DNA from 3 places in the Erwinia sp. PME.40.26/001 genome. Region 2 is predicted to be linked to each of the others. Evidence: predicted binding sites of a transcription regulator. Region 2 holds the regulator's gene; each other region holds the start of a gene.

Region 1 (3,280 bases), on a different contig from region 2:
CCAGTACGCCGTAAGGGGTCAGCTTCATAATCAGGCGAACCAGTTTCATCACCCAGGCCTGCAGGGTATCGATGGCTTTCAGTACGCGCTGACCTTTCTCAACGTCATCTTTCAGCAGCTGCAGGGCGGCGACACCGAGGAACGCCGCAAAGATCACCACGCTGATAATAGAGGTCGGACTGGCCCCGGTTAGATCGGCAAACGGGTTTTTCGGCACAAACGACAGCAGCAGCTGCGGCGCGCTGAGGTCAGCAACCTTGCCGACATAGTTACTCTGAATGGCAGCCAGGCGCGCGGTTTCCTGCGCACCCTGCACCAGACCGCTGGCATTGAGACCGAACAGCCAGGTCACGAACACCCCGACCGCCGCCGCAATGGCAGTGGTAAACAGCAGTACGCCAATGGTCAGCAGGCTGATTTTGCCCAGCGAAGAGGCATTGTGCAGGCGCGCTACGGCGCTGAGAATAGAGGCAAAGACCAGCGGCATCACGATCATCTGTAACAGCTGGACATAACCGTTACCCACGAGGTTAAACCAGCTGACCGATTCTTTAATCACCGGGCTGTTTTCACCATAGATGATATGCAGCGCCAGGCCGAAAAGGACCCCGACCACCAGGCCAACCAGCACTTTTTTCGACAGACTCCAGCCCGTGCGGCTGGCTTTGGCCACCAGCAGCAGCAGTGCAACAAACACCACCAGGTTAATAATCAGTGGAAAATTCATTCCCAATATCTCCAAAAAAAAACGGACTACGGTGTAGTCATGCCTGCGGCAGTTAATTTCTGGCGCGCAGTAAGTAAACCAGTGACGGAATGGTATCAGTTAGTGGTGGTGCGGCCTTATATCCAAACGGAATGATTTATAATTTTTTGCACATATTTGTCCGTTTTTTCAGCTTATTGCTGCTTTATAAAGCGCTCGATGTGATTTTGTGCAGAGCTGACTACCTGGCTGGTCCAGTCTGATGCACCAAAAGGCAGCGCGCCGGGGGGGAACCAGATGGCATAGCCCACCAGGGCGAGGCACAGGGCGCGTTCGAGCTGATTGCCTTTCTGGCTTCGGAGCAGGGGCAGGCGGAAGCGCCAGCGGCACGGCCACAGCAGCGGCACGCCAGCGGGCGTCAGCATATCGGCAACGATGTGGCTGAGGTAACCCAGCACCATCCCCTGGAAGGCATCGGCCGGGATCAGCCAGCCCGACGGCAGTTTCAACTGCAGCAGAGCCACGCCACCGACCACCGCCAGCAGGCTGTGGGTAAAGCCCCGGTGGCCAAACGCCCGCGCGATGGGGTGCGACAGCCATGCAAGGCGCTGCCCCAGAAAGGATTTCGGGTGGTCGATATCCGGCAGCAGGCAGGTGAGCAGCGTGGCCGGAATGATATGCCACCAGTCAGCGCTGGCCAGCACCGGCGTCAGTTCAGCACGCTTGGCGAAAATAGCGCTGGCAATGGCAAAGATAAGATGGCCCTCGGCCGTCATGAGAATACCTGGCTACATAACTGTCAATGTATCCAGTATAGGGAATATATACAGTAGAATAAATATGTGACGCTGTAACGAAAGATAAATAAAGTGTGATGGATCGTAAGTTGAACAAGAGGGCGGTCGCGCCCTCTCGTACCGTTCAGGTTCAGCGAGCCAGCCAGCCGCCGTCGACGGCCAGGGTGAAACCGTTGACATAGTCAGAGGCCGGCGAGGCGAGAAACACCACCGGCCCCATCATATCGCTGCTCTGGCCCCAGCGGCCGGCGGGAATACGCTGCAGGATCTGCTGATTGCGTTCTTCATCATCGCGCAGCTGTTCGGTGTTGTTGGTGGCCATATAGCCCGGAGCGATGGCATTGACGTTGATCCCGTGCGCAGCCCATTCGTTGGCCATCAGGCGGGTCAGCCCCAGTACGGCGCTTTTTGACGCAGTATATGAAGGCACACGGATGCCGCCCTGATACGACAGCATCGAGGCGATATTGATGATCTTACCGCCGTGCCCCTGCCGGATAAAACGGCGGGCAACCGCCTGTGACAGGAAAAATAGCGTCTTGCTGTTGAGGTTCATCACCTCATCCCAGTCAGCTTCCGTGAAGTCCAGTGCGTCTGCCCGGCGAATAATCCCGGCATTATTGACCAGAATATCCAGCCGGGGACAGGCGGCCAGCGCCTGCGTCATCACGCTGTCGATACACCGGTTGTCGGACAGATCCGCCGTAATACTGATAAAACGACGTCCGGTCGCGGCGACTTTTTCTGCGGTTACACTGGCGGCTGAGCGATTGACGCCAATAATATCGCATCCCGCCTGAGCCAGACCCAGCGCCATTCCCTGGCCAAGACCGGTGTTGCAGCCGGTGATCATGGCCACTTTGCCTTCAAGATTAAATGTATTCAGGATCATCCTGGCTTCCTTATAGGTCAGTGGGCACGCGCAGTGAAAACAGCAGAACGGGGCGCGCGGGCCGGTACAGGAAGCATAGGCACATGGTGGATTGATTACAACAAAAATGAAACGATGTTTTATTATTTTTAATGTTAATCGTTAGAAATGGATAAAAGGCGAGAGCTGCGCTGCGCCAGGCACCGTTTCACCAGCACCTGGCGCAGGGATCAGCGCCGGGACGATCGCACGGCGTTGCCGTTTTTTTGGGCCGCGAGGGCGAAACCGGCCGACGTAACCAGTAAACCCGCCCCCAGTGCCGCAGGGCTCCACCAGCCAGAGGCATCAAACAGGATGCCGCCCAGTCCGGCGCCGGCGGTGATGGCCAGCTGGATAGTGGCCACCATCAGCCCACCGCCGGTTTCGGCATTCTCCGACAGCGCCTTACTGAGCCAGACACCCCAGGCGACCGGGGCCGGTGTGGCGATCAGACCCCAGAAAGCCAGTAGCAGACTGACGGGGATCACCGCATCGGCCATCACAATCAGCAGTATGGCGATCAGTGCCATGGCAAGCGGAATGGCTACCAGCCATGCGTAAAGCCTGTGCTGAAGCAAGCGCCCTATCAGCCACGTACCGACAAGGCCAAATCCCCCCAGCGCGAATAAAATCAGTGAAAGTTGGGTGACCGATACCCGCGTGACCTCCTCCAGTAACGGGCGCAGGTAGGTAAAGAGGGCAAACTGTCCCATAAACAGAAACAGGATCCCCGCCATGCCCAGCGCAACCTGAGGCTGACGCAGCAGGGCAAAAGGATTAGCGACGCCGTGGCGGCGGCGATCTACTGGCATCAGCGGAAGGCTGCGCCATTGCCAGACAAACGCCACCACGGCCAGCGGCACCACG
Region 2 (3,280 bases):
CCTAAAAAAAGAGCCAAATCAGTAAGCTGGCGAAGCGGTACCTTACGTAAGAAAATGTTTCAGGGCATAAACCACGTGCCGTTACGCCAGTGCCGCCGCCAGACCGCCCACAGCGTGACACCGCGCAGCAGCAGAAACAGCGTGATAGCCAGCCACAGGCCGTGATTCCCCAGCCAGGGAACGCTGCACAGCGTCAGTCCAAAGCCCAGCGCGGCGACTGCCATACTGTTGCGCATCTCCCTGGCGCGGGTTGCGCCAATGAACATCCCATCCAGCAGATAGCAGCCCACGCCCGCCAGCGGCATCACCACCTGCCACCACAAATACTGGTCGGCAAGCTGGCGCAGCGGTTCAAGGGAGGTCAGTAGCGCGACAATGTGCTCACCCGCCAGGGCATAAAGCAGGGAGAACCCCAGCGCAACCACCAGAGACTGCCGACAGGCCGCATGCCACACGCTCAGTAACTGCCGGCTGTTGCGCGCACCATACGCTTCACCGGAACAGGCTTCCACCGCATAGGCGAAACCGTCCAGCGCGTAAGCAGTGAAAGTAAGAAACATCAGCAGTACGGCATTGACCGCCACGACGTCATTGCCGAGGCGTGCGCCAAACAGGGTCAGCGAGGCAAAGCAGACCTGCAAGAGGAGTGAGCGCAGCATGATGTCGCGGTTCAGACGCAGCAGTCGCGCCACATCTCCCCGCCAGGCCCTTAACATCAGGCGCAGCGACAGACCGCGCATCACCATAACCCGCCATACCAGCAGCAGTCCGACGATCAGACTGGTGTATTCCGCTATTGCCGTTGCCGCTGCGGCCCCCTGCACGCCCCACTTCAGCCCGATGACAAACCAGAGGTCGAGCACGATATTCACCAGATTGCCGACGACCAGCAGGATGACCGGTGCCCGGGCATACTGTACGCCAAGCAGCCAGCCCAAAAGCACAAGATTCGCCAGCGTCGCCGGCGCACTGAGCCAGCGTATTTGCATAAACAGTGCGGCCTGCTGCAGGACGTCATCGCTACCACCCGTTACCCCGAGCGCCAGGTGCGTAATCGGCTGCTTCAGCACAACAAACAGCAGCCCGGCACAAAGTGCCAGCAGCAGCGGCTGCATCAGCGCACGCGCCAGGGCCTGTTTATCGTTAGCGCCAAAAGCCTGTGCCGTCAGGCCGGTGGTGCTCATGCGTAAAAACAGCAACAGCATAAACAGGAAGCTGGTAATAGTCGTGCCAATCGCGACACCGCCCAGATACGTGGGACTGTCGAGATGGCCAATCACGGCTGTATCGACCAGGCCTAGCAGAGGCACAGTGATATTAGAGAGGATCATCGGCAGGGCGAGCCGCCAGAGGCTTTTATCTGCGGGGGTGAGCAGTGTCATCGGAGTCCATCAGCGAAAAACCCTCACTGACGATGCTGTGCGCCACTTAAGCAGCACACAGCATTTAGCGGGGAGTGAAGTACCGGTTACAGCCAGTTGCCGTTGCGGATCACACCGACAGCCAAGCCTTCGATCGTCAGCGTCTGCTGGCGCAGGTCAACGATGATCGGTTTGAAGTCCGGGTTTTCGGGCAGCAGTTGCACCGTATTCCCCTGCCTTTTCAGACGCTTTACCGTCACTTCATCGTCAATGCGCGCCACCACGACCTGGCCATTGCGCACATCTTCTGTTTTATGCACGGCTAACAGATCGCCGTCCATAATGCCGATGTCTTTCATCGACATTCCGCTGACACGCAGCAGGAAGTCTGCGCCGGGCTTAAACAGGTCAGGGTCAACCTTATAGTGGCCTTCAATATGCTGTTCTGCCAGCAGAGGTTCACCTGCTGCGACACGGCCAATCAGTGGAAGACCGTCTTCTTCTTCCATCATCAGGCGAATACCGCGCGACGCACCGGATACGATCTCAATCACGCCTTTACGCGCTAACGCTTTCAGGTGTTCTTCAGCCGCATTCGGGGAACGGAAACCGAGCTGCGCAGCAATCTCCGCGCGCGTTGGTGGCATGCCGGTTTGATTAATGTGGTCGCGAATCAGGTCATAGACCTGCTGCTGCCTTGCCGTTAGTGCTTTCATCCCGCCCCCTGGTTGTTTATACAGTCGACTGTGAGTATATACAGGTATTTAGACATTGAAAACCTAAAGTTGGGCGAAATGCCGTTTGTGGCGATTTTTGGAAAACTCATCGCAAATGCGGCACTAACAGCATGATCCAGACAAACATGGCCAGCAAGATAGCCAACAGTACCGCCGCAGACCCCATGTCTTTCGCCCGCCCGGCCAGCGGATGAATTTCACTGCCGATACGGTCAACGACGGCTTCGATGGCGCTGTTGAGGATTTCCACAATAATCACCATCACCACCGACCCTATCAGCAACACCCGGGTGACCGCATCGACGTCCAGCCAGACGGCGATGGCAATAGCGATAATGGCCGCCACGGCTTCCTGGCGAAAGGCCGCTTCATGCTGCCAGGCCGCGCGGATGCCTTTCCACGAGTAGCCAGCCGCTTTTATGATTCGTGTCAGTCCGGTGACATTATTTGCCATAATCAGGGAACCCTTTGAGAAGTTTAACGTCAATGAGTGGAACTACAGGTTTTTCAACACCACAGATTCTGTTGGCGCTTTCTGGTATGCTTGCGGCGCTTTGCTAACAAGAGGCTTCATGTTGTCTATGTCAGGTTGGCGTAATTTATATTATAACTTATTGAATCTGCCAGTTAAATTACTGGTAAAAAGTAAGGCAATCCCGGCTGAACCGGTTGCCGAACTGGGGCTTGATACGTCGCGTCCTATTATGTATGTGCTGCCTTATGATTCAAAGGCGGATCTCCTTGCCCTGCGTGAGCAGTGTCGCAAACAGGACCTTCCCGATCCCCTGGAACCGCTGGAGATTGACGGCACGGTCCTGCCCCGTCATGTGTTTATCCATGATGGCCCACGCGTATTCCCGTATTTTGTGCCGAATCTGCAGTCGGTCAAGCTGTTCCACGAATATCTCGACCTGCACCGTAACCATCCCGAACTGGATGTGCAGATGGTGCCGGTATCGGTGATGTTTGGCCGTGCACCTGGCCGCGAAGTTCAGGGTGACGATCAGCCGCATCTGCGGATGCTGAACGGCATTCAGAAATTCTTTGCCGTGCTCTGGCTGGGCCGCGACAGCTTCGTGCGCTTCTCGCCGATGGTGTCACTGCGCCATATGGCGACCGAACACGGCACCGATAAAATCATTGCCCAGAAGCTGGCACGCGTCGCCAGAATGCACTTCGCCC
Region 3 (3,280 bases), on a different contig from region 2:
GTAACGATAATAGTATGAGTCTGAAAATAGACGTTGCGCACAACGTACCATTGACATGTTGACCTCATTATACCTTGCCCGGCCAGTGCGGGCGGGCAGGGCGATAATTTTACAGAGGACGCTTTTTATTGCGTGCCAGATTAAGGCATTCCACGGCCATGGAGAAGAACATAGCAAAGTAGATATAGCCTTTTGGAATGTGAATACTGAAACTTTCCAGCATCAGGGTGAAGCCGACCAGGATCAGGAACGCCAGCGCCAGCATTTTTACCGACGGATGACGGTCAACGAACTCACCGATAGCCCGGGCGGCAAACATCATCACCAGTACGGCAATCACCACGGCAGCCATCATGATAATCAGATGGTCGGAAAGACCGACGGCAGTGATCACTGAGTCCAGACTGAAGATGATATCCAGCACCATAATCTGCACGATGGCCCCGAAAAACGAATGCACTTTCGTCGTGTGTTCGCCACCTCCGCCCTCGATCGTTTCATGGATCTCCATGCTCGACTTCCAGAGCAGGAACAGCCCACCAAACAGCAGGATCAGATCACGGGCTGAGAAAGCGTGATCCATCAGGGTAAACAGCGGGTCGGTCAGACGAATAACCCAGGCAATAGAGGCCAGCAGACCAAGGCGCATTAACATGGCACCGGCCAGACCAATACGGCGGGCGGTATTTTGCTGATGCGCCGGCAGTTTGGCGACGACCAGCGAGAGGAAAATAATGTTATCTATCCCGAGAACAATCTCGAGGATCGTTAGCGTGCCCAGCGCGAGCCAGGCATTGGGATCGGCAATCCATTCAAACATGTTAAAAGCACACCTTAAACTTAAACGAAAGCTAAACGACGATTATACGCAAGGTTGACGACAGTGGGAAAATCTTTAGGACAATTTCTTAAAGAAGAAAATGCCGGGCCAGCAGCGGTGCAGTGAAGGTTTTTTTCAGATAAAAGCCGCGTGGGAGCGTCATGATGGGCTGGCCATCACGACCGATGCCCTCCGTCAGCGCCTTGCTGTTAGCCGCCTTGGGGCGGATTTGCAGTACTTCTCCATGCCGTGCGGTGATCTGTTCGACCTGGCCTAAGACGATCATATCCATCAACTCTTCCCAGTCGCGCTGCAGGCGCTGTTCCTCGCTGGCGTCGGGGCTCCACAGCAGGGGAGCGCCCACGTGACGTTGCGCCAGCGGGATGGCACGATCCCCTTCTACCGGGATCCACAGCACTCGCGTCAGTTTATGGCGTACGTGGCTGTTCTGCCAGGTGACGCCGCTGTTTCCGGTCAGCGGGGCGACGCAGACAAAGGTGGTTTCCAGCGGGCGGCCGGCGGCATCTACCGGGATGGTTTTTAGCTCAACGCCGATGCCGGCGAAGTCCTGCTCGGGTTTACTGCCTGCGCTGGCACCCAGATAACGTTCGAGCAGAAGCCCCACCCAGCCTTTGTCGCGCTTAAGATCGCGCGGCACGGGCAATAAGATCTGCTGAGCCAGTTCGCCGAGCGTATACCCGGCCAGCGCAGAGGCACGAGCCAGCAATTCTTCTTCATCCTGTGGAGGAGGAACGATGTGATACGGGTTAGTCATCATAAAGCCTGAGTTCTGTTCAAAAAATAGCCGCGTTTTGCCCACACAGGGAATCTGACTTACTCATCTGGGGAAAACACCAATAATAGCATGATAAACCATGTTTTTTTATTCCTTCATCCTCGCGAATTCACCCTGCTTCCCGTAGTTTTACCCGGGTTGCCACCGACAATGAACAGGATCACCGGGGTACTTATCCACAGAAAAGTGGGATAACTTCCCTTTTACAATAATACTGTTTCCATTTACAGCCTTGACGGCACGGTTTTTACCCCGTTTTGCGGTTTTCATGCCCAACTAATCGGCATATTCTGTGGATAACGTAGTAAGCGTTCGATCTTTCACCAGTTGACGATCCGGGCCAGATGACAAAGCGATGACAGCCGGGGGAAATGCTGTGATTAACGTCAAAACCTAATGATTAATATGGGTTTATTCTGAGTTTAAAAAACGGCGCTTTATCAGCGACAGAAAGTTTTCCCCATCTGTTAACAGAGTTCTGCACAAAGCTATCCACAGAAAACGTGAATAAGATCGCCTTTTTCTCCGCGTTTCTGTTTATAACTTTGTCAAAATGGACAAGTTATCCCAGCCTGGCATCGTCACATCGCCTGAAACCAGTGGTTTACCGTCTGTAAGGAGTATGAAACAATCAGAACATCCAGTTTTAGTTTGAGGTAGTCCGGTGATCGATGATGATGGCTACCGCCCGAATGTTGGTATCGTAATTTGTAACAAGCAGGGACAGGTGCTGTGGGCCAGACGATTTGGTCAGCACTCCTGGCAGTTCCCCCAGGGCGGTATTAACCCGGGGGAAACGGCGGAGCAGGCGATGTACCGCGAACTTTTCGAGGAAGTCGGTTTGAACCGCAAGGATGTCCGCATCCTTGCATCTACCCGTAACTGGTTACGATATAAGTTGCCAAAACGTTTGGTGCGTTGGGACACAAAGCCGGTTTGTATCGGCCAAAAACAGAAGTGGTATCTTCTGCAGCTGATGTGCAATGACGCGGATATCAATATGCAAACCAGCAGTACCCCAGAGTTTGATGGCTGGCGGTGGGTGAGTTTCTGGTATCCGGTTCGCCAGGTGGTCTCCTTTAAGCGCGACGTGTACCGACGCGTGATGAAAGAGTTTGCCGGCGTGGTTATGCCCCTGCAGGAGAATACCGTACAACGGAATACGCCAGGTTTTCGACGGAAGAGAGGTTAAGCCACGTAGATTATGCTCACACAGCTACGCGAAATAGTTGAGAAAGTGGCGGCAGCGCCCCGGCTTACCGAGGCGCTGGATATTTTGGTTAACGAAATCTGTCTGGCGATGCAAACCGAAGTGTGTTCGGTCTACCTCGCGGATCACGATCGTCGCTGCTACTACCTGATGGCTACGCGTGGGCTAAAAAAGCCGCGTGGGCGCACCGTCGCCCTGGCCTTTGATGAAGGGATTGTCGGGCTGGTGGGTCGACTGGCCGAGCCGATCAACCTTGCTGATGCGCAGAGTCACCCCAGTTTCAAATACATTCCCTCCGTAAAGGAAGAGCGTTTTCGCTCCTTCCTTGGCGTGCCGATTATCAGCCGCCGCCAGCTGCTTGGCGTGCTGGTGGTTCAGCAGCGTGAGCACCGTCAGTTTGACGAAAGTGAAGAGTCATTTCTGGTTACGCTGGCCACACAGATGGCGGCTATCC

What was found. Region 2 encodes LexA, which represses DNA repair genes until DNA is damaged. Its sites were predicted from a motif close to TNCTGTATGTACATACAGNA; they were not measured.
Region 1: ACZ3HG_RS01810 (metal-dependent hydrolase) is a predicted target of LexA. The motif match lies at 1,501-1,520, and genes of this name have one in related genera.
Region 3: mutH (DNA mismatch repair endonuclease MutH) is a predicted target of LexA. The motif match lies at 1,829-1,848, and genes of this name have one in related genera.

What each region holds. Positions count from the first base shown of each region.
Region 1 covers NZ_JBVHNP010000001.1:322,266-325,545, forward strand. Annotated here, with positions in the region: gene ACZ3HG_RS01805 (L-cystine transporter) at 1-727, opposite strand, end outside; gene ACZ3HG_RS01810 (metal-dependent hydrolase) at 901-1,482, opposite strand; gene kduD (2-dehydro-3-deoxy-D-gluconate 5-dehydrogenase KduD) at 1,634-2,395, opposite strand; gene ACZ3HG_RS01820 (MFS transporter) at 2,605-3,280, opposite strand, start outside.
Region 2 covers NZ_JBVHNP010000015.1:29,280-32,559, reverse strand. Annotated here, with positions in the region: gene dinF (MATE family efflux transporter DinF) at 60-1,382, opposite strand; gene lexA (transcriptional repressor LexA) at 1,469-2,077, opposite strand; gene ACZ3HG_RS22315 (diacylglycerol kinase) at 2,184-2,552, opposite strand; gene plsB (glycerol-3-phosphate 1-O-acyltransferase PlsB) at 2,680-3,280, shown strand, end outside.
Region 3 covers NZ_JBVHNP010000002.1:501,248-504,527, forward strand. Annotated here, with positions in the region: gene ACZ3HG_RS09780 (TerC family protein) at 110-820, opposite strand; gene mutH (DNA mismatch repair endonuclease MutH) at 909-1,595, opposite strand; gene rppH (RNA pyrophosphohydrolase) at 2,281-2,808, shown strand; gene ptsP (phosphoenolpyruvate--protein phosphotransferase) at 2,821-3,280, shown strand, end outside.